4 regions of the Streptomyces sp. NPDC107654 genome follow, and region 4 is predicted to be linked to each of the others. Evidence: riboswitches for the same ligand, from Rfam matches in the RefSeq annotation. Region 4 holds a riboswitch; each other region holds the start of a gene.
What was found. Region 4 has a riboswitch for cyclic di-AMP ahead of ACZ7N4_RS33905 (M23 family metallopeptidase). Riboswitches for the same ligand answer to the same signal wherever they lie in the genome.

Region 1 (5,730 bases), on a different contig from region 4:
AGCCGGCGGCGGATCTGCTGCTCGGCGTAGGCGTCGTCCTGCCAGCGCGCCTTCAGGTCGCGCAGCTGCCCGACCCGCTCGCGGGCCTGCTCCCGCTGCCGCCGGAGGTCGGCGATCTCCGCGCGCTGGGAGACGTACTGCCGCATCGGATAGGCGAGGGCGACGACCAGGGAGCAGAGCACCAGCGCGAGCAGGGCCGCTCGGCCGGTGAGCCGGGAGCGGCGGGCCTGCCGCTTGGTCTGGGAGCGGTAGACCCGGGCGGCCGTCTGCTCGCCGAGCAGCCGCAGCCTGGTCGCGGTGGAGAACCGGTCACGGTCCTTCACTGCCATCTTCCCCGCCTCCCGTTCACACACACGCGTACGTCCCCGGACACGGTACGGGACCGGGTGCGGGGACGTACGTACGACTGGCTAGGCCTTACGCCAGGTTGGCTCAGCCCTTGGAGATCGCGCCGCGGAAGCGCGGGAACGCGCTGCGGCCGGCGTACACCGCGGCGTCGTCGAGGATCTCCTCGATGCGCAGCAGCTGGTTGTACTTGGCGACGCGCTCGGAGCGGGCCGGGGCGCCGGTCTTGATCTGGCCGCAGTTGGTGGCGACGGCCAGGTCGGCGATGGTGACGTCCTCGGTCTCGCCGGAGCGGTGGGACATCATGCACTTGAAGCCGTTGCGCTGGGCCAGCTCGACGGCGTCCAGCGTCTCGGTCAGCGAGCCGATCTGGTTGACCTTGACCAGCAGGGCGTTGGCGGCGCCCTCCTCGATGCCGCGGGCCAGGCGCTCGGGGTTGGTGACGAACAGGTCGTCGCCGACGAGCTGGACCTTGTCGCCGAGCTTGTCGGTGATGGTCTTCCAGCCGTCCCAGTCGTCCTCGAACAGCGGGTCCTCGATGGAGACCAGCGGGTACGCCTCGACCAGCTCGGCGTAGTACTCGGTCATCTCGGCGGCCGTGCGCTCCTTGCCCTCGAAGAGGTAGGAGCCGTCCTTGTAGAACTCGGACGCGGCGACGTCGAGGGCGAGCGCGATCTGCTCGCCGGGGGCGTAGCCGGCCTCCTTGATCGCCTCCAGGATGAGGTCGAGCGCCTCACGGTTGGAGCCGAGGTTCGGGGCGAAGCCGCCCTCGTCGCCGAGGCCGGTGGACAGGCCCTTGTTCTTCAGGACCTTCTTCAGCGTGTGGTAGACCTCGGTGCCCCAGCGCAGGGCCTCGGAGAAGGACTCCGCGCCGATCGGGGCGATCATGAACTCCTGGATGTCCACGTTGGAGTCGGCGTGCGAGCCGCCGTTCAGGATGTTCATCATCGGCACCGGCAGCAGGTGCGCGTTCGGGCCGCCCAGGTAGCGGAAGAGGGGCAGGTCGCTGGCCTCGGAGGCGGCGTGGGCGACGGCGAGCGAGACGCCGAGGATGGCGTTGGCGCCGAGGGAGCCCTTGTTGTCGGTGGCGTCCAGGTCGAACATGGCCTGGTCGATCAGGCGCTGCTCGGTGGCGTCGTAGCCGACCAGCTCCGGGCCGATCTGCTCGATCACGGCGAGGACGGCCTTCTCGACGCCCTTGCCCTGGTAGCGGTTCGGGTCACCGTCGCGCAGCTCGATGGCCTCGAAGGCGCCGGTCGAGGCGCCGGACGGGACGGCGGCACGACCCGTGCTGCCGTCGTCGAGGCCGACCTCGACCTCGACCGTGGGGTTGCCTCGGGAGTCCAGGATTTCCCGGGCTACGACGACGTCGATGGACGGCACGAGCATCTCCTTCTTGGATGTGACGCTGGAAGTGCGGGGCTGGGTGCCTTACGGCTGTGCCTTGCGACTAGAGCCTAACCGTCCCGGGGGCGTCGGCCACCGACCGACCGTCCCGTGGACATGCCGACGGTACCTTTTGTTTCGCCGCCAAACAAAGGGCTTCGGGAAGCTCGGTGCTCCCGGGGCAGAAAAAAGCCCCGCCCCGGTGCGTACGGGGGAACACGCACCGGGGCGGGGCGCCCGTGGGGACGGGGGGTGGCCCGCACGGGGTCTTGGGGGGCCGGGCGGGCCCTGGGGGACCCGCACGGCGGTGACCGCGGGGTCCGCCGGCCGCTCCTCTTACTTCAGGTGCAGCTGCTGGCCCGGGTAGATGAGGTTGGCGTCCTGGACGATGTCCTTGTTCAGCTCGAACAGCTTGTGCCAGCCGCCCTTGACGCCGTGCTGCTGGGCGATGGCTCCCAGGGTGTCACCCGCGACGACCTTGTACTCGCCGTCACCCTTCTTGACCTTCTTGCCGGTCGGGGTGGTGACGGTCTTCTCCGTCGACGGGGCGGTCCGCGTGGTGGAGCGGGTGGTGGACTGCTGGTCGGTGGAGCGGGCGGCGGTGCCGTCCGAACCGGTGCTGCCGCCCGAGCCGCCGGTGCCGCCCGAGGTCGAGGGGGCGCTCGGGGCGGAGCCGTTGTACGGGGTGCCGGACAGGCCCGTGCCGCAGACCGGCCAGGCGCCCTTGCCCTGCGCGGCCAGGACCTTCTCGGCGACCGAGATCTGCTGGGACTTGGAGGCCTGGTCGGCGCTGGCGGCGTACTGCGTGCCGCCGTAGGCGGCCCAGGTGGAGGCGGAGAACTGCAGACCGCCGTAGTAGCCGTTGCCGGTGTTGATGGACCAGTTGCCGCCGGACTCGCACTGGGCGACCTTGTCCCACTCGGCGGTGGTGGCGGCGGAGGCGTTGCCGGCCGCCATCAGCGGGGCGGCGACGGCCGCGCCGGTGACACCGGCGAGCGCGACGGCTCGGACGGCCTTGGACGGACGGCGGTGCTTGCCCTTGCCGGTAAACAGCATGGATCGATCCCCTCACCGACGCCTGCGAGGTGAGCTGTCGGGTTCGGGCCGGTTGAGTTTGCCCGGCCGCGCTCCCGCTTGCGCGGAAGTCGCGGCTTCACCCCCAGCCGGTTCCAGCTTCAACTGCCGGTCCCGGCGCCTACCTTGGGTCCCCCGCTCCTGCCTACGGCGCTTGACGCGACGACTGTTCCCGGGTGGCCGCTGGCAGGATTCGGCGTTGCGGCCGCCGGGGCTCGTGGTGACGAGCGGCCTCGACCGTAGACACGCGCCGCGCGGAATTTCAAAGACGATCAGGGCTTCTGAGACTCATCCCACACTTTCGCCAAACCGGACATTACGGCGTCAAATGGGGCGTCAACTCCGCCTAGTTCGCGTCTGTTTCACCCGCGACGTCCAGCGCCTGACCGGCGGTGATGTGGTTCGGGTCGGACCCGATGGCCTTCTTGTTGTCCGCGTAGAGCGCGCGCCACCCGCCGTCGACGTCAAGGGAGTCGGCGATGGAGACGAGGGAGTCGCCCTGGCGGACGGTGTACGTGTCCGTTCCGCGGGACGCGTGCCGGCCCGACGCGTCGTCCTGACCGTTTGTCACGCTTTCGTCCGCACTCGCCCCACGGTGACGTCCGCCACCGAGCGCCCCGGTGTCGACCAGGCTCCACGAACCGGCGGCCCGCTGCGGGTCGTTCTCGACGCCCGCCTCCGGGGTGGCGGGGGCGGAGCCGTCACCGGGCCCCCGGGAGTCACCGGCGTCCGGCGAGGCGGACTTGTCGGACTTGGTGGTGTCGGTCCCCGTGGAGTCGGTGTCCGCACCGGCGTCCTTGCCCGTCTTGCCGGTCGGCGTGGCCGTGGGGTCCGCGGAGGAACCGGAGCCGGCGTCGGAGCCGGTACCGGTCGAAGACGGCGAATCCGGCGAACCTGACGCACCGGAGTCGTCGGAGGACCCCGACGGGTCGGACGTACCGGAGGTGTCGGACTTCTCGGTCGATCCGGATGTCCCGCCCGAACCGCCCTTGTCGTCGGAGCCGACGCCCGTGTCGACATCCACGGAGCCCGAGTCGGTGGTCAGGCCGGACAGCAGGGCGCAGGTGGCCCACGGGGTGGTGCCCTTGTCGGCGAGGATCTTCTCGGCGACGGCGATCTGCTGGTTGCGGCTGGCCTGGTCGGGGCTGGCCGCGTACTGCCCGCCGCCGTACGCGTTCCAGTCCTCCTGGGAGATCTGGAGGCCGCCGTAGTACCCGTTGCCGGGGTTCGCGCTCCAGGAGCCGCCGCTCTCGCACTCGGCCACCTTGTCCCAGGTGCCGCCGTCGGCCGCGCTGGCGCTCGCCGCGCCGAGGAGCGGGATGGCGATGGCGGAGCCGGTCACTCCGGCCGCGACGAGGAGAGCCGGGGCCTGACGGGGGCGACGGTGTCGACCGTTCCCGGAGAGCATGCAGAAGCCTTTCGAGCGACAGCAGGGCCGGCGCGGCGGATGGAGCCCGTCGCCGCGCTGATGGGTGAACGTATAGGCAGACGATCACTTGTCACAAGTTCATGCCGCGCAGATCACGTGAAGATCACAGAGTTGAACGTCTGTCATCTTGCCCTGGAGGGCTTGTGGTCAGGCCGTGGGCGTGAACTCGACGGGCAGGGTGCGCAGGCCGCGCATGATGAGTCCGCCGCGCCGGCGCAACTCGGCCGGATCGGCGGCGAGGCGCAGGTCGGGCAGGCGGGTGAGCAGGGTGGCGAGCGCGGTCTGGCCCTCCAGGCGGGCCAGCGGCGCGCCCAGGCAGTAGTGGATGCCGTGGCCGTAACCGAGGTGCTGGTTGTCGCGGCGGCCGAGGTCCAGCACGTCCGGGTCGGCGAACCGCTCCGGGTCCCGGTCGGCGGCGGCGAGGACGACGAGCACCGGGTCGCCCGGCGCGATGTCCTGCCCGCCGACGGTGAGCGGCTCGGTGGCGAACCGCCAGGTCGCCAGCTCCACCGGGCCGTCGTAGCGCAGGAGTTCCTCGACTCCCGTCTCCAGCAGGTCCCGTTCGCCGCGGGCCAGGGAGGTCTGCAGCCGCGCGCGCTGGTCGGGGTGGGTGAGCAGGGCGTAGGTGCCGTTGCCGATGAGGTTGACGGTCGTCTCGAAGCCGGCGAAGAGCAGGATGAAGGCCATGGCGGCGGCCTCGTTCTCGGTGAGGTGCTCACCGTGGTCGGAGGCACGGATGAGGCCGGAGATGAGGTCCTCGCCGGGCGTGGGCGCGGCGGGCAGCGCCTCGCGCTTCCGGTGGATGAGCTCGGCGAGATAGCCGCGCATCTTCTTCACCGACCGGGCGACCCCGCCCCGGGGGCCTCCGCCGTGCCGGATCATCATGCCCGCCCAGTCCCGGAAGTCGTCCTGGTCCTCGCGCGGGACGCCGAGCAGGTCGCAGATGGCGTAGATGGGGAGCGGGAAGGCGAACTCGTGGATGAGGTCGGCGGACCCCGTCTTCGCGAACTGGTCGATGAGGTGGTCGGTCAGCTCCTGCACCCGGGGGGCGAACTCGGCGACCCGGCGGGGGGTGAACGCCTTGCTGACGAGCTTCCTGAGCCGGGTGTGGTCCGGCGGGTCGATGTTCAGCAGATGGGTCATCAGCTCGGCCTTGCGCTCGCCCGGGATGCCCGTCTTGCCCTTGGCGTGCGCGGGCTCGTCGTGGTGCGCCGGGTTCTTGCTCAGCCGCTGGTCGGCCAGGGCCTGCCGGGCATCGGCGTACCGGGTGACCAGCCAGGCCTCGACCCCGCTCGGCAACCGCGTCCGGTGCACGGGGGCGTGCTCGCGCAGCCAGGCGTACGCCGGGTAGGGGTCGGCTGCGAACTCCCACGTGAAGAGGGCGGGCGCGGGCTGGTCGGGGCTGTGCTGCTCGGTCACTCCTCGACGGTATCCGGCCGGCCGGCCTCACCGCGTCCAGGCCTCCGGGGCAGGGGCCGGGCCCGCCCGCGCTCCAG
Region 2 (5,730 bases), on a different contig from region 4:
CGGACCGTGGCACACGCGTGGGCGGTTCCCGCACGCCACCCGCGCGTGCCCGTGCCGCCGGGCCGGCGCCGGCCCGGCGGCACCCGCCGCGGGTCAGCCCGACACGACCCGCCCGCTGACCTCACCCAGCCCCACCCGGCGCCCGTCCGCGCCGGGAGCCCAGGCCGACAGGGTCACCACGTCGCCGTCCTCCAGGAACGTCCGCTTGCCGTCGGGGAGTTCAAGTGGGTCGCGGCCGTTCCAGGTCAGCTCCAGCAGGGAGCCGCGCTGGTTCTCGTCCGGGCCGCTGACCGTGCCCGAGCCGTACAGGTCGCCGGTGCGCAGCGAGGCACCGTTGACCGTCATGTGGGCGAGCTGCTGGGCGGCGGTCCAGTACATGGTGGAGAACGGGGGTTCGGAGACCACATGGCCGTTGATCGCGACGGAGATGCGGAGGTCGTACCCGCCGGGCTCGGTGCCGGGCGCCGAATCGTCCAGGTAGGGCAGCAGCGGGTGCGTGCGCTGCGGGGGTGCCACGCGCGCGTGCTCCAGCGCTTCGAGCGGGGTGATCCACGCCGACACGGAGGTGGCGAAGGACTTGCCGAGGAACGGGCCGAGGGGGACGTACTCCCAGGCCTGGACGTCCCGCGCGGACCAGTCGTTCAGCAGGCACAGGCCGAACACGTGCTCCCGGAAGTCGCCGAGCGCGACCGGGCTGCCCAGCCGGGAGGGCACGCCCACGACGAAGCCGACCTCGGCCTCGATGTCCAGCCGGATCGACGGGCCGAAGACGGGCGCGGGGTCGCCGGGGCCCTTGCGCTGCCCGGACGGCCGTACGACGTCGGTGCCCGAGACGACGACCGTGCCGGAGCGGCCGTGGTAGCCGATCGGCAGGTGCTTCCAGTTGGGGGTGAGGGAATCCTCGGCGTCCGGGCGGAAGATCTGGCCGACGTTGCGGGCGTGGTTCTCCGAGGCGTAGAAGTCGACGTAGTCCGCGACCTCGAAGGGCAGGTGCAGGGTCACCTCGGACAGGGGGTGGAACAGCGGCTCGACGGTCTCGCGGTGTGCCGGGTCCGTGATCCAGGAGGTGACGGCGCGCCGTACGTCCGACCAGGTGGTGCGGCCGGCGGCGAGCAGCGGGTTCAGGGTGGGCCGGGCGAGCAGCGCCTGGTGGGGCGAGCCGAGCGCCGCGGCCGTGGCGCCCGCGTCGAGGACGTGGTTTCCGAGCCGGACGCCGATCCTCCGCTCCGTGCTGCCGGAGGGCGAGAACACGCCATAGGGGAGGTTGTGCGGACCGAAGGGGTCGCCCTCGGGGACGTCGAAGGGGGGCATGGGGTGCTGCCTCACTCTCATCCGGGCCATGCACGGCGTGGCGTTCCATGTGATCGGGCCACACGTTACGGCCGACTCGCATGTCTTGGGCAGTGCCGCACTCCGGAGAGCCGTTCACCGCGTGCGCGGTCGTCGTCGTACGCCGGTCCGTCCCGGCCGGCGCACGTGCCGGAGGCACACTCATTCCGACGTGCGCGTACGCCACTTGAAGCCGTAGGGCGGCCAAGTGCCTGAAAAGACAGGTGAGTCGGCGGGGCGCCGTGTCCGTATTCTCGGATCATGGAACCCTCCCCGGCATATGCACTGATCGCCACTGACCTGGACGGAACGCTGCTGCGCGGCGACGACACCGTCTCCGACCGGTCGCTCGCCGCGCTCGCGCGGGCGGTGCGGGCCGGTGCCCGGCACCTGGTGGTGACAGGCCGCCCGGCGCCGCGGGTGCGGCCGCTGCTGGCGGCCCTCGGCTGCACGGGGCTCGCGGTGTGCGGACAGGGAGCGCAGGTCTACGACGCGGGGTTACACCGTCTGCTGTGGTCGGTCCGGCTGGACCGGGAGCTGGCCGAGACCGCGCTCGGCAAGATCGAGGCGGAGGTGGGGCAGGTCTACGCGGCGGTCGACCAGGACGGCGTGGACGGGCTCACGCTCATCGAACCCGGCTACCGGATGCCCCACCCGACACTGCCCGCGGTGCGCGTCGGCCGGCGGGACGAGCTCTGGCGTGAGCCCATCAGCAAGGTGCTGCTGCGGCACGCCTCCCTGTCCGACGACGAGCTGGCGGCGGTGGCCCGCTCGGCGGTGGGTTCGCTGGCGACGGTCACCATGTCGGGGCCGGGGACCGTGGAGCTGCAGCCGAGGGGGGTGACGAAGGCGACCGGACTGGCACTGGCCGCCGAGCGGCTCGGGGTGGCGGCCGACCGGGCCCTCGCCTTCGGCGACATGCCCAACGACATCCCGATGTTCGACTGGGCCGGGCGCGGTGTCGCGATGGCCAACGCCCACCCCGAACTGAAGGCGGTGGCCGACGAGGTCACCTTGTCGAACGAGGACGACGGCATCGCCGTCGTCCTCGAAGGCCTCTTCCCGACCGACCGGCCGTGATGCCCGGCCGTGACGACCGAGGGTGAAGACCGAGGGCGAAGACCGGCCGTGCGACCGGTCGACGGTGACCGCCGGTCGACGGTGACGTCCGGTCGACGGTGACGTCCGGTCGACGGTGACCACCGGTCGATCGTGACGGCCGACCGGCCGTGATGACCGGTCGACCGTGACGTCTGACAGACCGGGATGGCCGACGGACCGGGATGTCGGGAGAGAAGGGTGCGGCGGCCGGCCGGAGCCGGTCAGTACGCGCCGAACACGTTGTCGATCGACCCGTACCGCGCGGCCGCGTAGTTGCAGGCGGCGGTGATGTTCGCGACCGGGTCGTAGATGTTGAACGAGGTTCCGGCGACGTGGTACGCGTTGAAGGTCGGGTCGATGACCTGGAGCAGGCCCTTGGACGGGATGCCCTTGGCGGCGTTGGAGTCCCAGAGGTTGATGGCCGTCGGGTTGCCCGAGGACTCGCGGATGATGTTGCGGTAGATGCCGTTGTAGGTGCCCGGGATCTTCTTCTCGGCCATGATCGCGAGCGACTCGCGGATCCAGCCGTCCAGGTTGTTCGGGTATCCGGCGGGGGTGGTGGCCGTCGTGGAGGTGCTGGGGGCCGCGGAGGCGCTGGTCGCGCCGATGAGCGGCAGGGTGAGGACGGCGACGCCGGTGCCTGCGGCGGCGAGGGCGCGGACGAGGCGGCTGTTCCGGGTGCGGCGGTGCTGAACGGCAGCGGACATGGGGGTGTTCCTCTCCGGCGCCTGCGAGGTGAGCTGTCGGGTTCGGGCGAGGAGGTGCCCGGCCGCGCCCTGGAGAGGCACGGCTTCACCCCGAGCCGTACCGGTGCGGCGTGTGCCGACCGGCCCGGCGAGTTACCTGGGGTCCCCCGCTCCTGCCGTACGAATGAGTTCGTCGATGGGTTATGCGGGCGGCGGCAGGATTCGGCGTCCGCCCGACGGCCCGGAACGTATGCGAGAGCACATGTCGGGAACAAGTACCGGATTCATACAACGGGCGATTTGACCTTGATCGACGTTGTATGGGGCGCTTGATCCTTTGCTATTGCCAAGCCTCAACTCGCTTGTGCGGCAAGGGGTGGCGGGGGTCGCGGGGTGTGGGCCGGGTATACGGGGCGCGTGACCCAATTCACGAAATGGCAAATCGCTTCAAATCGGGCATGGGGGAATAGGGGGATTCGCCCCTAAGGTGACGGAAGGGAGGGTGTGGAGAGGTTGCGAAACAGTGCCCGTATTGCTGTTAAGTCAATAAATGTCCGTTCTTACTATGTGATCAAGACCATGCCGGTCGTGGTCCCATACCGCCCGGGGTGGACCGGTGGGCGCTATCGGTGATCGAAACGGGACCGGATACGCTGACTTGAGTGAGGGCAGCGACCTATCGACAAACCGTGTAATCGCCAGCAGACACCAGCAGACAGGAGACCCCTCGTGACCGTCGTCGGGCCGTTCGGGCTGAGCGTGCGGGACCAGGCTCTGGAAGCCGATGTCCAGGCCGGATTGACGGCTGTCGAGGAAGGCTTGCTCGAAGCCACCAAGAGCGAGGTCCCGTTCATCACGGAGGCCGCGCAGCACCTCGTGCGGGCCGGAGGGAAGCGTTTCCGGCCACTCCTCGTGATGCTCGCCGCCCAGTTCGGCGACCCCTACGCGCCGGGCGTCGTACCGTCGGCCGTGGTCGTGGAGCTGACCCACCTGGCCACGCTGTACCACGACGACGTCATGGACGAGGCGGCCGTACGGCGCGGCGTGGACAGCGCCAACACCCGCTGGGGCAACTCCGTCGCGGTCCTCACCGGTGACTTCCTCTTCGCCCGCGCCTCCCAGATCCTCGCCGACCTCGGCCCCGAGGCGGTCCGGGTGCAGGCCCTGGCGTTCGAACGGCTGGTCACCGGCCAGATCCTGGAGACCGCGGGCCCCTCGGACGGCCGTGACCCGGTCGAGCACTACCTGGACGTGCTCGGCGGCAAGACGGGCTCCCTGGTGGCGGTCTCGTGCCGGTTCGGCGCGATGATGTCCGGTGCCGGCGAGCGGGTCGTCGACGTGCTCACCCAGTACGGCGAACGGCTCGGGGTCGCCTTCCAGCTCGCCGACGACGTCCTGGACATCGCCTCCGACTCCCACGAGTCCGGCAAGACCCCGGGCACCGACCTGCGCGAGGGCATCGCGACCCTGCCGGTCCTCCGGCTGCGCGAGCGGGCCGCCCGGCTGGGCCTGCCCGAGGACATCGCGCTGTGCGAGCTGCTCGACTCCGACCTCAGCGACGATGCCCGGCACGCCGAGGCGCTGGCCGCGCTGCGCGCGCACCCCGCGCTGGAGCAGGCCCGCCGGGACACCGTCCGGTACGCGAAGGAGGCGCGGGCCGCGCTCGCCCCGCTGCCCGAGTGCGACGCCAAGGCGGCCCTGACGGAGCTGTGCGACGCGGTCGTGCACCGCGCCGGCTGACGACGCGGTCGTGCACCGCGCCGGCTGACCGAGCCGACGTATCGCGCCGGCCGGCCGGGCCGCCGAACTGCGCCGGCCGACCGGGCCGACGTACCGGGCCGACGTACCGAGCCGCCTGCCCGCGCCGGCTGACCGGCCCGGCCACACGTACCGGCGCCGGCCTCCCGCACGACCCCTACGGGTCGGGTGGAGACTTCGGCGCCGTGTGTCATACCGCAGGTGGACCCGGAGTTGCCTCCGTGGGCTGACGCCTCCTCACGGCCGATTTGGTCAGATGGACACCACGGAAATCACCACTCCTCACCGATTCGGGTGAGAATGGCGGCTCAGGGTGGACCAGCGGACCATTGGACCAGCGGACCAGCGTGAGGACAGCCGCCGCCGACGACGGAGGTAAGGCACACATGGCACCGTACGAATCCGACGACGCAGTGGGCGCCGCGCAGGACGAGACGTCGCGCTCCGGCCGGCGCAAGGCCGCCCGGTACGCCGTCCCGGTGGCTGTGGTGGGGGTGGCGGCGGCCACGATCGGGCTGGTCCCGGCGCTCGCCGACTCCGGTGACCCCGACCTGCCGAAGATCAGCGCACAGCAGCTCATCGAGAAGATCGCCAAGTCGGACGTGCAGCAGCTGTCCGGCACCGTGAAGGTCAGCACCGACCTCGGCCTGCCCGACCTCGGCGGCCTGCAGGACGGCCTGCTCTCCGGCGCGGGCCGGGGCGGCTCCGGTGACGGCTCCTCGGCCGACCCGCAGGCCAAGCTCACCGAGCTGGTCTCCGGCACGCACACCCTGCGCGTCGCCGCCGACGGCCCGGACCGGCAGAAGCTCTCCGTGCTGGAGCAGGGTGCCGAGTACAGCCTGATCCACGACGGCAA
Region 3 (5,730 bases), on a different contig from region 4:
CGCACGCTTTGCATACAGTGGCAGGACCGGCAGGAAAACAGCGGTTTCCATCAACCGCCTCCGCTCGCGAAGGGACGTACATGCCCATGGGTCACACGACCACAGCCGAGGCAGGCTCCGGAGGCCTGACAGCGACCGAGCACCGGCTGGCCAACGGTCTGCGCGTGGTGCTCTCCGAGGACCACCTGACCCCGGTGGCGGCGGTCTGCCTCTGGTACGACGTCGGCTCCCGCCACGAAGTCAAGGGGCGTACCGGCCTGGCTCACCTCTTCGAGCACCTGATGTTCCAGGGCTCCGCGCAGGTGAAGGGCAACGGCCACTTCGAGCTGGTGCAGGGCGCCGGCGGTTCGCTCAACGGCACCACCAGTTTCGAGCGCACCAACTACTTCGAGACCATGCCCGCCCACCAGCTGGAGCTGGCGCTCTGGCTGGAGGCCGACCGCATGGGCTCGCTGCTGGCCGCCCTGGACGACGAGTCCATGGAGAACCAGCGGGACGTCGTCAAGAACGAGCGCCGCCAGCGCTACGACCACGTGCCGTACGGCACCGCCTTCGAGAAGCTGACCGCCCTCTCCTACCCGGAGGGCCACCCCTACCACCACACGCCGATCGGCTCGATGGCGGACCTGGACGCGGCCACCCTGGAGGACGCCCGCCAGTTCTTCCGCACCTACTACGCGCCGAACAACGCGGTGCTCTCCGTGGTCGGTGACATCGACCCCCAGCAGACCCTCGCCTGGGTCGAGAAGTACTTCGGCTCCATCGCGTCCCACGACGGCAAGCCCGCCCCCCGCGACGGATCCCTCCCGGACGTCATCGGCGAGCAGAAGCGCGAGGTCGTCGTGGAGGAGGTCCCGGCACGCGCCCTGATGGCCGCCTACCGGCTCCCGCACGACGGCACGCGCGCGTGCGACGCGGCCGACCTCGCCCTGACCATCCTCGGCGGCGGCGAGTCCTCCCGCCTGTACAACCGGCTGGTGCGCCGCGACCGTACGGCCGTCGCGGCCGGTTTCGGCCTGCTGCGCCTGGCCGGCGCGCCCTCCATGGGCTGGCTGGACGTGAAGACCTCCGGTGACGTCGAGGTGCCCGTCATCGAGACCGCCATCGACGAGGAGCTGGCCCGGTTCGCCGCGGAGGGCCCCACGCCCGAGGAGATGGAGCGCGCCCAGGCCCAGCTGGAGCGCGAGTGGCTGGACCGGCTCGGCACGGTCGCCGGCCGCGCCGACGAACTGTGCCGGTACGCCGTCCTGTTCGGCGACCCGCAGCTCGCCCTGACCGCCGTCAACCGCGTCCTGGAGGTGACCCCGGAGGAGGTCCAGGAGGTGGCCAAGGCCCGTCTGCGGCCCGACAACCGCGCGGTCCTCGTCTACGAGCCGAAGTCCCCTGAGGCAGTCCCGGACGCCGGGGTTCCCGAGGACCCGGAGCAGGAAGCGACCGTGGAGGCGGGCCGCGACGAGACCGAGAACGAGGAGACGGCCAAGTGACCCAGCTCGCCACGATGGACTTCCACCCCCAGCCGCAGCCGGGCGAGGCCAGGCCGTGGGCGTTCCCGGCGCCCGAGCGCGGCACGCTCGACAACGGCCTGACCGTGCTGCGCTGCCACCGCCCGGGCCAGCAGGTCGTCGCCGTCGAGGTGCTGCTGGACGCGCCCCTGGACGCCGAGCCGGCCGGCCTGGACGGCGTCGCCACGATCATGGCGCGGGCCTTCTCCGAGGGCACCGACAAGCACTCCGCCGAGGAGTTCGCGGCCGAGCTGGAGCGTGCGGGGGCCACCCTGGACGCCCACGCCGACCACCCCGGCGTCCGGCTCGGCCTGGAGGTCCCGGCCTCCCGCCTGGCCAAGGGCCTCGGCCTGCTCGCCGACGCCCTGCGCGCGCCCGCCTTCGCCCCGGGCGAGGTCGAGCGGCTCGTCCGCAACCGCCTGGACGAGATCCCGCACGAGCTGGCCAACCCCGCCCGCCGCGCGGCCAAGGAACTCTCCAAGGAGTTGTTCCCGGCCACCTCGCGCATGTCCCGGCCGCGCCAGGGCACCGAGGAGACGGTCGAGAAGATCGACGCGGCGGCCGTGCGCGCCTTCTACGACCGTCATGTGCGGCCCGCCACGGCCACCGCGGTCGTCGTCGGCGACCTGACCGGCATCGACCTGGACGAGCTGCTCGGCGACACCCTGGGCGCCTGGACGGGCACCCCGGGCGAGCCCCGGCCGGTGCCGCCGGTGACCGCCGACGACACCGGGCGCGTGGTCATCGTGGACCGGCCCGGTGCCGTCCAGACGCAGCTGCTCATCGGCCGGATCGGTCCCGACCGGCACGACCGCGTCTGGCCCGCCCAGGTGCTCGGCACGTACTGCCTCGGCGGCACCCTCACCTCCCGCCTGGACCGCGTCCTGCGCGAGGAGAAGGGCTACACCTACGGCGTGCGCTCCTTCGGGCAGGTCCTCAGGTCCGCGCCCGACGGCACGGGCGCGGCGATGCTCGCCATCAGCGGCTCCGTGGACACGCCGAACACCGGCCCGGCGCTGGACGACCTGTGGAAGGTGCTGCGGACCGTCGCGGCGGAGGGCCTGACCGACGCCGAGCGGGACGTCGCCGTGCAGAACCTCGTCGGCGTGGCCCCGCTGAAGTACGAGACCGCGGCGGCCGTCGCGAGCACGCTGGCCGACCAGGTCGAGCAGCACCTGCCCGACGACTTCCAGGCGACGCTGTACCAGCAGCTGGCCGCCACGGGCACGGTGGAGGCCACCGCGGCCGTCGTGAACGCCTTCCCCGTGGACCGCCTGGTGACCGTCCTCGTCGGTGACGCTTCGCAGATCAAGGCGCCGGTGGAGGCGCTCGGCATCGGCGAAGTGACCGTGGTGGCGGCCGAGTAGCGCCGCGCGCGCGTGGGCCCTGGCGACCTACGGGTCGTCAGGGCCCCGCTGTTCCACTCGCTCCCTCAGATGCCCGTTTTGGGGCGGAGGTTGCCTGTCTGCCCTGTGGGATGCGCTACAAAAACCCGGATCCGTTTGAGGATTGAAAGCGGGCCGCCGTAGCGTCGTCCGGGCTGTTCGTCAGGCAGTGCGCCGCACCCGCGGCACCGGACAGTCATCGCCGAGTCCCCGTACGGCGCGAGCCAGGGGAGCCGGGGACCCACCGTCCCTGGGGTGAATCGGGCGCCCGCGCGGCTGCGAGGGGGCTCGTAGGAGACCTTCCTGCTCCGAACCCGTCAGCTAACCCGGTAGGCGAGAGGGAAGGAAAGGACCAGCCACTTCATGGCGTTCATGTGCGCCACCGGGAAGCATCGCAAGCCCGGCCGGGTCAAGCGGACCACGGCTCAGGCGGCCGGCGTCGCGGCCCTCACCACCACCGGTGTCATCGGCACCCTCGCCGCCTCCCCGGCGCTCGCCGCCGAGAACTCCGCGGAGCAGACCGGTCTCGTCCCCGTCCTCGCCGTGACCGAGGACGTCCCCGAGCAGATCGACGCGCAGGCCGCCGCCCAGCAGCAGGCCGCCGAGCAGAAGGCGGCCGAGGAGGCCGCGGCGAAGGCCGCCGCCAAGCGGGCCGAGGAGGTGCGGGCGGCCAAGGCCCGTGCCGCCCGCGAGGCGGAGCGCAAGCTGCTGAACACCTTCGTCGCCCCGATCGCGCACTCGTACGTCTCCACCGCCTACCAGGCCAGCAGTTCCCTGTGGTCCTCCGGCTCGCACACCGGCATCGACTTCCACGCGGCCAGCGGCACGGCCGTCCACGCGGTGGGTTCGGGCACGGTCGTCTCCACCGGCTGGGGCGGCGCGTACGGCAACCAGATCGTGATCCGGATGGCCGACGGCATGTACACCCAGTACGGGCACCTGTCGTCCATCGGCGTCACGGTGGGCCAGAAGGTCGTGCCGGGCCAGCAGATCGCCCTGTCCGGCGCCACCGGCAACGTCACCGGCCCGCACCTGCACTTCGAGGCGCGCACGTCCCCCGAGTACGGCTCGGACGTCGACCCCGTCGCCTACCTCCGCAGGCACGGCGTGAACATCTGACGCCACCGCACGGCTGTCCGAAGCCCCGGCTCATCGAGCCGGGGCTTTCGCCGTTCTTCACTGTGTCCGCCGGATGTGCTGACCAAAAAATATCCATGGATCGCCGCCCGCCGTCGGAAATTCCGGCTCATTGGAATAGAGTCACGGAAACACCCGTCCATCGTCGGCGTACACGTCTTTCGTCGGCGTTTCACGGGGATCGAGGCGGAGGTCGGTCATGCGTATTCCGGCGCATTCGGTGTGCACGGCGATCCGGGACGACATCGTCGCCGGCGTCCACGGGCGCGGCAGCCGGCTCACCGAGGAAGTCCTGGCCCGCCGGTACGGCGTCTCGCGCGTCCCCGTGCGCGAGGCCCTGCGGACCCTGGAGGCCGAGGGGTTCGTCGTGACGCGCCGGCACGCGGGCGCGTGCGTGGCCGAGCCGACCGAGCAGGAGGCAGCCGACCTGCTGGAGATGCGGATGCTGCTGGAGCCGCTGGGCGCCGCCCGGGCCGCCCGGCGGCGGACCGAGGCCCATCTGAAGGTGCTGCGCGGCCTGGTCCGGCTGGGGCAGGAGCGGGCCAGGAGGGGCGGCAGCGAGGATCTCCGCTCGCTGGGCGGCTGGTTCCACGAGACGCTCACCCAGGCCTGTGGCAGCCCCTCACTGACCTCCACGCTCACGCGGCTGCGGTACAAGATCGCCTGGATGTACACGGTGGAGGCGCCGAAGAGCCCCGTGGAGTCCTGGGCGGAGCACGGGGCGATCGTGGACGCGGTGGCACGCGGGGACGCCGAGCGCGCGCGGGCGCTCACGACCCTGCACGCCGAGCGGGCGGCGGACGCCCGTCGACTGCGCTTTTCGGTGGCGGCCGAGCGTGTGAGGACTTCGCAACACCCCGTACACACGTCGGGTTCGCGGCATTAACACGGGCGCCGTATACAAAGACAATGTATGTCCGGGCGGGGTGTTTCGGCTGCCCTTGTTTATCGCGCCCGGAATTAAGGAACCGGCCGAGCGCGTAAAATGGGCGGCGAATAGACGGAACGAAGGCCGGGCTGTGCCCGGATACGCCGAAGCCGCCCCGCCCCGAAAGGCGACGCGGCTCCGGTGCTCTGCGCGACGGCTCGCTCAGACGGTCTCGGGCAGCTCCTCCAGGCCCTCGGAGACCAGCTTGGCCAGACGGTCGAGGGCGGCGTCCGCGCCCTCGGCGTCGGAGGCGAGGACGATCTCCTCGCCACCCTGGGCACCCAGGCCCAGGACGGCCAGCATGGAGGCCGCGTTGACGGGGTTGCCCCCGGCCTTGGCGATCGTCACCGGGACGCCTGCGGCCGTGGCGGCTCGGACGAAGATGGAGGCGGGGCGGGCGTGGAGGCCCTCGGCCCAGCCGACGTTGACGCGGCGCTCAGCCATGTGTTGCTGCCCTTCGGTGTTCAGGGTTGTCTAGACCAGTTTCCCACATCGTGAAGCGTGCCCGGAGAGGACCCGCGTCCCCTCTCGGTGTGGCGCCGGACCGCGGCCTCGGTCCGGCTCCTCCGTCCCCCACAGACTGCCTCGCGCCGTTGTCGTACGCGAGCCGTACTCTGGGGCCCATGCAGACCTCGGCGGACCGGCAGGACCGGCACCAGTACCCCGCCCACTGGGAGGCGGACGTGGTGCTGCGCGACGGTGGCACCGCGCGCATCCGGCCCATCACCATCGATGACGCCGACCGCCTGGTCAGCTTCTACGAGCAGGTCTCGGACGA
Region 4 (5,730 bases):
CCGGAAGCTGTTCCACCGTGCGCGCCGAGGCGATGGGGGCGGTGACCGTCGGCTGGGCGGCGAGCCAGGCCAGGGCGACCGTGGCGACCGGGGCCTCGTGGGCCGCGGCGACCTCGTCCAGGGCCGCCAGGACCTTCTGGCCGCGCTCGGAGCCGGCGTACTCCCGGGCCCGGCCGGCGCGGGCACTGTCCACGGTCGTGCCGGGCCGGTACTTGCCGGTGAGGAAGCCCGCGGCGAGGGCGAAGTACGGGACCGCGGCGAGGCCCTCCCGGGCCGCGAGGTCCTGCAGCGGGCCCTCGTAGGTGTCGCGGGAGACCAGGTTGTAGTGGGGCTGGAGGGCGACGTAGCGGGCGAGGCCCTCGCGGTCGGAGAAGTCGAGGGAGGCCTTCAGGCGCTCGGCGCCGATGTTGGAGGCGGCGATGTGCCGGACCTTGCCGGCCTTCACCAGCTCGTCCAGCGCGCCGATGATCTCCTCGACCGGCACCTCGGGCTGGTCGAAGTGGGTGTAGTAGAGGTCGATGTAGTCGGTGCCCAGGCGGCGCAGGGAGGCGTCGGCGGCGGCCTTGATGTTGGCGGCGGACAGTCCTTGGTACTCGGGGTGCTGGCTGACCTTGGTGGCGATCACGACGTCGGAGCGGTTGCCGCGGGCCTTGACCCACTTGCCGATGATCGTCTCGGACTCGCCGCCCTGGTTGCCCTCGATCCAGGCGGAGTAGGCGTCGGCGGTGTCGATGAAGTTGCCGCCGGCCGCCCTGTAGGCGTCCAGGACGGCGAAGGAGGTCTCCTCGTCGGCGGTCCAGCCGAAGACGTTGCCGCCCAGGGAGAGCGGGAAGACCTCGAGGTCGGAAGTGCCGAGTTTACGTAGTGACGTCATACGTCATGTCAACGCCGGCGGCGGATGATCGCATTCCGCCACCGGCGCCGGATTTCGGCGGAGGGGATCGCTCAGGGGGTGAGGCCCTTGCCGTGCAGCCACGCCATCGGGTCGATGCCGGTGGGCTGGCCGCCGGGGTGGACCTCCAGGTGCAGGTGCGGGCCGGTGACGTTGCCGGTGGCGCCGACGCGGCCGATGACCTCGCCGGTGGAGACCTTCTGGCCGGCCGTGACGCTGATCGAGGACTGGTGGCAGAACCACAGCTCGGTGCCGTCGTCGAGGGTGAGGATCGTGCGGTAGCCGTAGGCGCCGGCCCAGCCCGCCTCGGTGACCGTGCCGCTGTGGACGGCCTTGATCAGGGTGCCGGTGGGGGCGGCGAAGTCGAGGCCGGTGTGGTGGCCGGAGGACCACATCGACCCGGCCTGGCCGAAGGTCGAGGTGATCGTGTACGAGGAGGTCGGCAGCGTGTACTGCTCGGCCAGCTTGGCCAGCCGCTCCTTCTCGGCCTTCTTCGCGGCGGCGGCCTCCGCCTCCTCCTTGGCCTCGGCGGCCTTGGCGGCGGCCTGCTTCTCGGCCTTGGCGGCGGCGTCGGCGGCCTGCTTCTCGGCGGTGGCGAGGGCGACGGCGGTGGCCTTGCTCTCGGCCTGGCCCTGCTGCTGCTCGGCCTGGGCCATGATCCGGTTGCGCAGGGCCTCGCCCGCGTCGGTGCTGTCCTCGCCGTCGGCTGTGGTCACGCCGACGCTGCTCAGCGCGGTGGTGCCGGCCTCGGCGGCCTGGGTGTCGGCGGAGCCGTCGTCGAAGAGGGAACCGACGGAGGGCATGTCGGGCAGGGAGAGGGAGACCGGTGGCTTACCGGTGTTGGCGCTGGCCATGCCGCCCGCGCCGACCGCGGCGATGACGCCGACGCCGAGGACGGTGGAGCTGCGCGCGAAGCCGCCGCGCTGCTTGGCGACGCGGTGCCGGCCGCGGACCGGGGCGACGGATTCCGCGGTGGGGTTCCACTCCTCCCACGGGCCCTCTTCGGCGCGGCGGGCGACGTGGCCGAACGTCTCGTCGTCGCGCTGTGCCGGTATGAACGGGGCTTCGGGGACAGGCCGGTTGGACGCCACGCGGGCGTGCTCCTTTCCTTCCTCCGCCTACCGGGTTAGCTGACGGGTTCGGAGCAGGAAGGTCTCCTACGCGCGTATACCGGTCGTGGACTCCATGAGTTCACGGCGGTACCCGCGTGATTCACCCCAGAATGGTGGTTCCCCGGCTCCCTTGCGGGATTCGGCGCGTGCGCACGGAGCCGCCTCTTGTGACGGCTGGGACGACCGCGCTGCGTTATCGAACGTTAATAGACCCGACAGTCACTTTCCAAGCCGTTCGACTTGATCATTAAGGTCTTTACCGGCGGATGTATCACCCATTACTCCGCCAAACCCGGCGAGTTGACCGGCCTTCAGCAGTGTTCAGGAGTCACTTCAGGTTTTGATGGTGACTCAGATGTTATGCGTACGGCGCTCGCGCACTCACCGTCGGTGACGTCCCGTGGGGGACGCCGCACGGCGAGCAGCGCCATGTCGTCGGTCATGCCGCCGCCGGAGTGCCGGCGCACCTCGGCCGCGAGCCGTTCGAGCAGCGCGGCCGGGCCGGGGAAGGCGCGCCCGGCGAGCCGCCGTTCGGGGTCGTAGAAGCGGCCGTGGGCGTCCCGGGCCTCGGACAGGCCGTCGGTGTACAGGAGCAGGGTGGCGCCGCCGGGGAAGGCGGCCTCGGCGGCCCGGTCCGGCCACCGGCCCAGCCCGGCCATGCCGAGCGGCAGCGCGGGCTCGCCCGGGGTCAGGACGCGCAGGGTGCCGTCGGCGTGCAGCAGCAGCGGCGGCGGGTGGCCGCGGTTGACGATCCGTACGACACCGTCGCCGTGCGGGAGTTCGGCGAGGACCGCCGTGGTGAACCCCTCGAAGGCGTCGATCCCGTCGCGCCGGGTGCCCTCACGGGCCAGTGCCCGCTCCAGCCGCTCGGCCACCTCCTCCAGCGTGGCCTCCTGCTCGGCCGCCTCCCGGAACGCGCCGATCACCACGGCCACGGCGGCGACCGCGCCCATGCCCTTGCCGCGCACGTCCCCGACGACCAGCCGGACGCCGTACGGGGTGTCCTGCACCGCGTACAGGTCGCCGCCGATGAACGCGTCCTGCCGTGCCGCCTCGTACCGGGCGGCGATCTCGAAGCCGCCGATCCGGGGGTCGGGGTCCGGCAGGACGGCCCGCTGGGCGGCCTCGGCGATCTCCCGGGCCGAGGCGAGCTTCCGGTCACCGCGGCGGACGACCCGGTTGATGGCGACGGCCAGCAGGGCGACGGTGGCGACGGTGACCACGTCGGTGAGCGTGCCCACGGCCGGATGGACCCCCGCGTCGGCGTGCACGGCGTAGGCGGCGGCGAGGGAGGCGAGGCCGGTGAGCACGGTGGTGCGCAGCGAGGAGAGGGGCGCGGCGATCAGCGGGGCCGCGGTGAAGAACGGTACGGGGGTGAACTGCTGCGGGGTGAGCAGGCCGTAGCCGATTCCGCAGACGATCAGCAGGGCCGGCAGGGCGCGGGCCTGCGCACGCGGGCTCGGACGGCGCCGGGCCCGTACCGGCACCGGCCCGGCGCCGAGGCCCGGGGCGGGCACGGGGTCACCGGGGAACCGGCCTCCCGCCCTGGCGTACGGGCTCTCCTCCACCTGTCCAGGGCGCACCGCGTGTCTCCCACATGTCCGACGTGCCTCCAGGTTTCCGGGCCCCGGAGCGGGCGGCTACCGCTGTGGACCAAAGGGGTGTGCGAGCGGCCCCGAGAATGACGTACACTGGAGTCACAACGACGCGGGGTGGAGCAGCTCGGTAGCTCGCTGGGCTCATAACCCAGAGGTCGCAGGTTCAAATCCTGTCCCCGCTACTGAAGGCCCAGGGCCCGGAATCCCAAGGATTCCGGGCCCTGGGTGTTTCCGCCCCCGCCGCGCCCGCGACGCGGCCGGCGGCGGACGGCCGGGGCGTTCACGGCAGGTGGGCGTTCGGCGCCTTGGCGAGATCCTCCAGCTCGAGGAGTACGACGACCTGCGCGCCTGCGGCGGTCAGCACGCCCGTGCCGTCGGCCGAGGCGACGAACGTGTCGGGTTCGCGCCAGGCGGTGACCACCCGGCGCACCCCCGCCCGAAGGATCAGCTCGGCACACGGCGCCGGACGCGACGCACGGCGGGCGCACGGCTCCAGACTGCTGTACACGGTGGCGCCGGACAGCCGGGGCTCGGCCGGATCGATCTTGGCGAGGGCAGCCTCCTCCGCGTGGGCCACGGGATCGGCGCCTTCGCGCGAGTACCCGCGGGCCAGCTCCGTACCGTCGGCGGCGACCACGACCGCGCCGACGCTGAACGCCGTCTGCGAGGGCGGGCACAGCGTGGCGAGTTCGCAGGCGGTGCGCAGCCAGTGGCGGTCGGCGGCGGTGGACAGCGGGCCGGTGCCGGGGGCGGTGGGCACGTACCGCATGAGGACGACGTCCTCGATCCGGCGGGTGTCGAGCAGGCGCAGGCGTCCGGCCTGGTAGCCGCCGGGTCCGAACAGGCGCGGGGCCGCCGGGTCGCCGACGAACAGCGGGGCGAGCACCAGCTGCAGCTCGTCGGCGAGGCCCTGGCGGAGGAGCTGGGTGTGGACCGTGCCGCCGCCCTCGACCATCAGGCGCCCGACGCCGCGCTCGTCGTGCAGGTGCTCCAGCAGGGCCCGCCAGTCGAGGGCGGCGCCGAGCGGGACGACGTCCGCGGTGCGCCCCAGGAGGCGGGCTGCCCGCTCGGCGCCCCGGTCGGTGCTGTAGACGAGTTTCTCCCCGCCGGTGTGCCAGAAGTTGGCCCCCGGGTCGAGGTCGCCGGTGGCCGTGACGGTGACCTTCAGCGGGTACTCCGGCCTGCCCTCCGCCACCCGGGCCGCGCGCCGCTCGGCGGAGTTGACCAGCAGACGGGGGTTGTCGGCGCGGATCGTGCCGGCGCCGACGAGGATGGCGTCGACGGAGGCCCGTACCGCGTCGACCCGGTCGAAGTCGGCCGGGCCGGACAGCAGGAGCCGCTCGGGGCCGGTGTCGTCCAGGTAGCCGTCGAGGGAGACGGCGGCGGACAGCAGCACGTACGGCAGGGGCATCGGCGCCCTCTCTTCCGGAGGCGGACGGCTTGGTTCAAGTTTTAAACAAACCTACACTGGCGGCATGACGACCCGCTGGCTCACCCCCGAGGAGCAGCGCGCCTGGCGCGCCTACATCGCCGCCTCCCGCCTCCTGGAGGACGCGATCGACCGGCAGCTCCAGCAGGAGGGCGGCATGCCGCACCTGTTCTACTCGGTGCTGGCCAACCTCTCCGACGCGCCCGAGCACCGGCTGCGCATGACCGACCTCGCGGAGACGCTGAAGATCACGCGCAGCCGGCTGACGTACGTGGTCACCCGGCTGGAGCGGGACGGCCTCGTGCGCCGGGAGGACTGCCGCCGGGACAAGCGCAGCTCGCTCGCGGTGCTGACGGACGAGGGGACGGCCGTACTGGAGCGTACGGCACCCGGGCACGTCGAGACGGTCCGCTCCCTGCTGTTCGACCGGCTGACCGAGGAGCAGGTGGGGCAGCTGGAGGAGATCTGCACGGGGATCCTGCGGGGACTGCAGGGCGGGGAGACCGAGGCCGGCACCGACGACGTGCCCTGGCGACGCCGCTCGCCCTGCCCGCCCTCGCCGCCCCCGGCCTCCTGAAGCACCGCCCGCCCGGGGACCCCGGCCTAATTGCTTTAACTTTTAAGCAGAGGTAGGGTCCGCTCGACCGCTGCTTCAAATCTGAAGCACTGCTCCCGGAGGGACCCGCATGCCCGACTTCC

Region 1: another riboswitch for cyclic di-AMP. It lies ahead of ACZ7N4_RS11110 (transglycosylase family protein); the one in region 4 lies ahead of ACZ7N4_RS33905 (M23 family metallopeptidase).
Region 2: another riboswitch for cyclic di-AMP. It lies ahead of ACZ7N4_RS25450 (transglycosylase SLT domain-containing protein); the one in region 4 lies ahead of ACZ7N4_RS33905 (M23 family metallopeptidase).
Region 3: another riboswitch for cyclic di-AMP. It lies ahead of ACZ7N4_RS16950 (M23 family metallopeptidase); the one in region 4 lies ahead of ACZ7N4_RS33905 (M23 family metallopeptidase).

Annotation. Positions count from the first base shown of each region.
Region 1 is NZ_JBVKBI010000005.1:103,155-108,884, forward strand. It holds gene ACZ7N4_RS11100 (FtsB family cell division protein) at 1-329, opposite strand, end outside; gene eno (phosphopyruvate hydratase) at 433-1,728, opposite strand; gene ACZ7N4_RS11110 (transglycosylase family protein) at 2,068-2,787, opposite strand; cyclic di-AMP (ydaO/yuaA leader) riboswitch at 2,792-2,968, opposite strand; gene ACZ7N4_RS11115 (transglycosylase family protein) at 3,152-4,213, opposite strand; gene ACZ7N4_RS11120 (cytochrome P450 family protein) at 4,382-5,653, opposite strand.
Region 2 is NZ_JBVKBI010000015.1:120,597-126,326, forward strand. It holds gene fahA (fumarylacetoacetase) at 94-1,311, opposite strand; gene ACZ7N4_RS25445 (HAD family hydrolase) at 1,591-2,409, shown strand; gene ACZ7N4_RS25450 (transglycosylase SLT domain-containing protein) at 2,652-3,137, opposite strand; cyclic di-AMP (ydaO/yuaA leader) riboswitch at 3,143-3,322, opposite strand; gene ACZ7N4_RS25455 (polyprenyl synthetase family protein) at 3,846-4,856, shown strand; gene ACZ7N4_RS25460 (LolA family protein) at 5,261-5,730, shown strand, end outside.
Region 3 is NZ_JBVKBI010000008.1:223,515-229,244, reverse strand. It holds gene ACZ7N4_RS16960 (M16 family metallopeptidase) at 81-1,484, shown strand; gene ACZ7N4_RS16955 (M16 family metallopeptidase) at 1,481-2,869, shown strand; cyclic di-AMP (ydaO/yuaA leader) riboswitch at 3,078-3,238, shown strand; gene ACZ7N4_RS16950 (M23 family metallopeptidase) at 3,251-4,006, shown strand; gene ACZ7N4_RS16945 (GntR family transcriptional regulator) at 4,224-4,910, shown strand; gene ACZ7N4_RS16940 (HPr family phosphocarrier protein) at 5,115-5,396, opposite strand; gene ACZ7N4_RS16935 (bifunctional acetate--CoA ligase family protein/GNAT family N-acetyltransferase) at 5,576-5,730, shown strand, end outside.
Region 4 is NZ_JBVKBI010000029.1:21,838-27,567, forward strand. It holds gene ACZ7N4_RS33900 (aldo/keto reductase) at 1-874, opposite strand, end outside; gene ACZ7N4_RS33905 (M23 family metallopeptidase) at 946-1,983, opposite strand; cyclic di-AMP (ydaO/yuaA leader) riboswitch at 1,993-2,159, opposite strand; gene ACZ7N4_RS33910 (PP2C family protein-serine/threonine phosphatase) at 2,316-3,587, opposite strand; tRNA gene ACZ7N4_RS33915 (tRNA-Met) at 3,711-3,784, shown strand; gene ACZ7N4_RS33920 (dihydrofolate reductase family protein) at 3,883-5,013, opposite strand; gene ACZ7N4_RS33925 (MarR family winged helix-turn-helix transcriptional regulator) at 5,078-5,608, shown strand; gene ACZ7N4_RS33930 (GTP cyclohydrolase II) at 5,718-5,730, shown strand, end outside.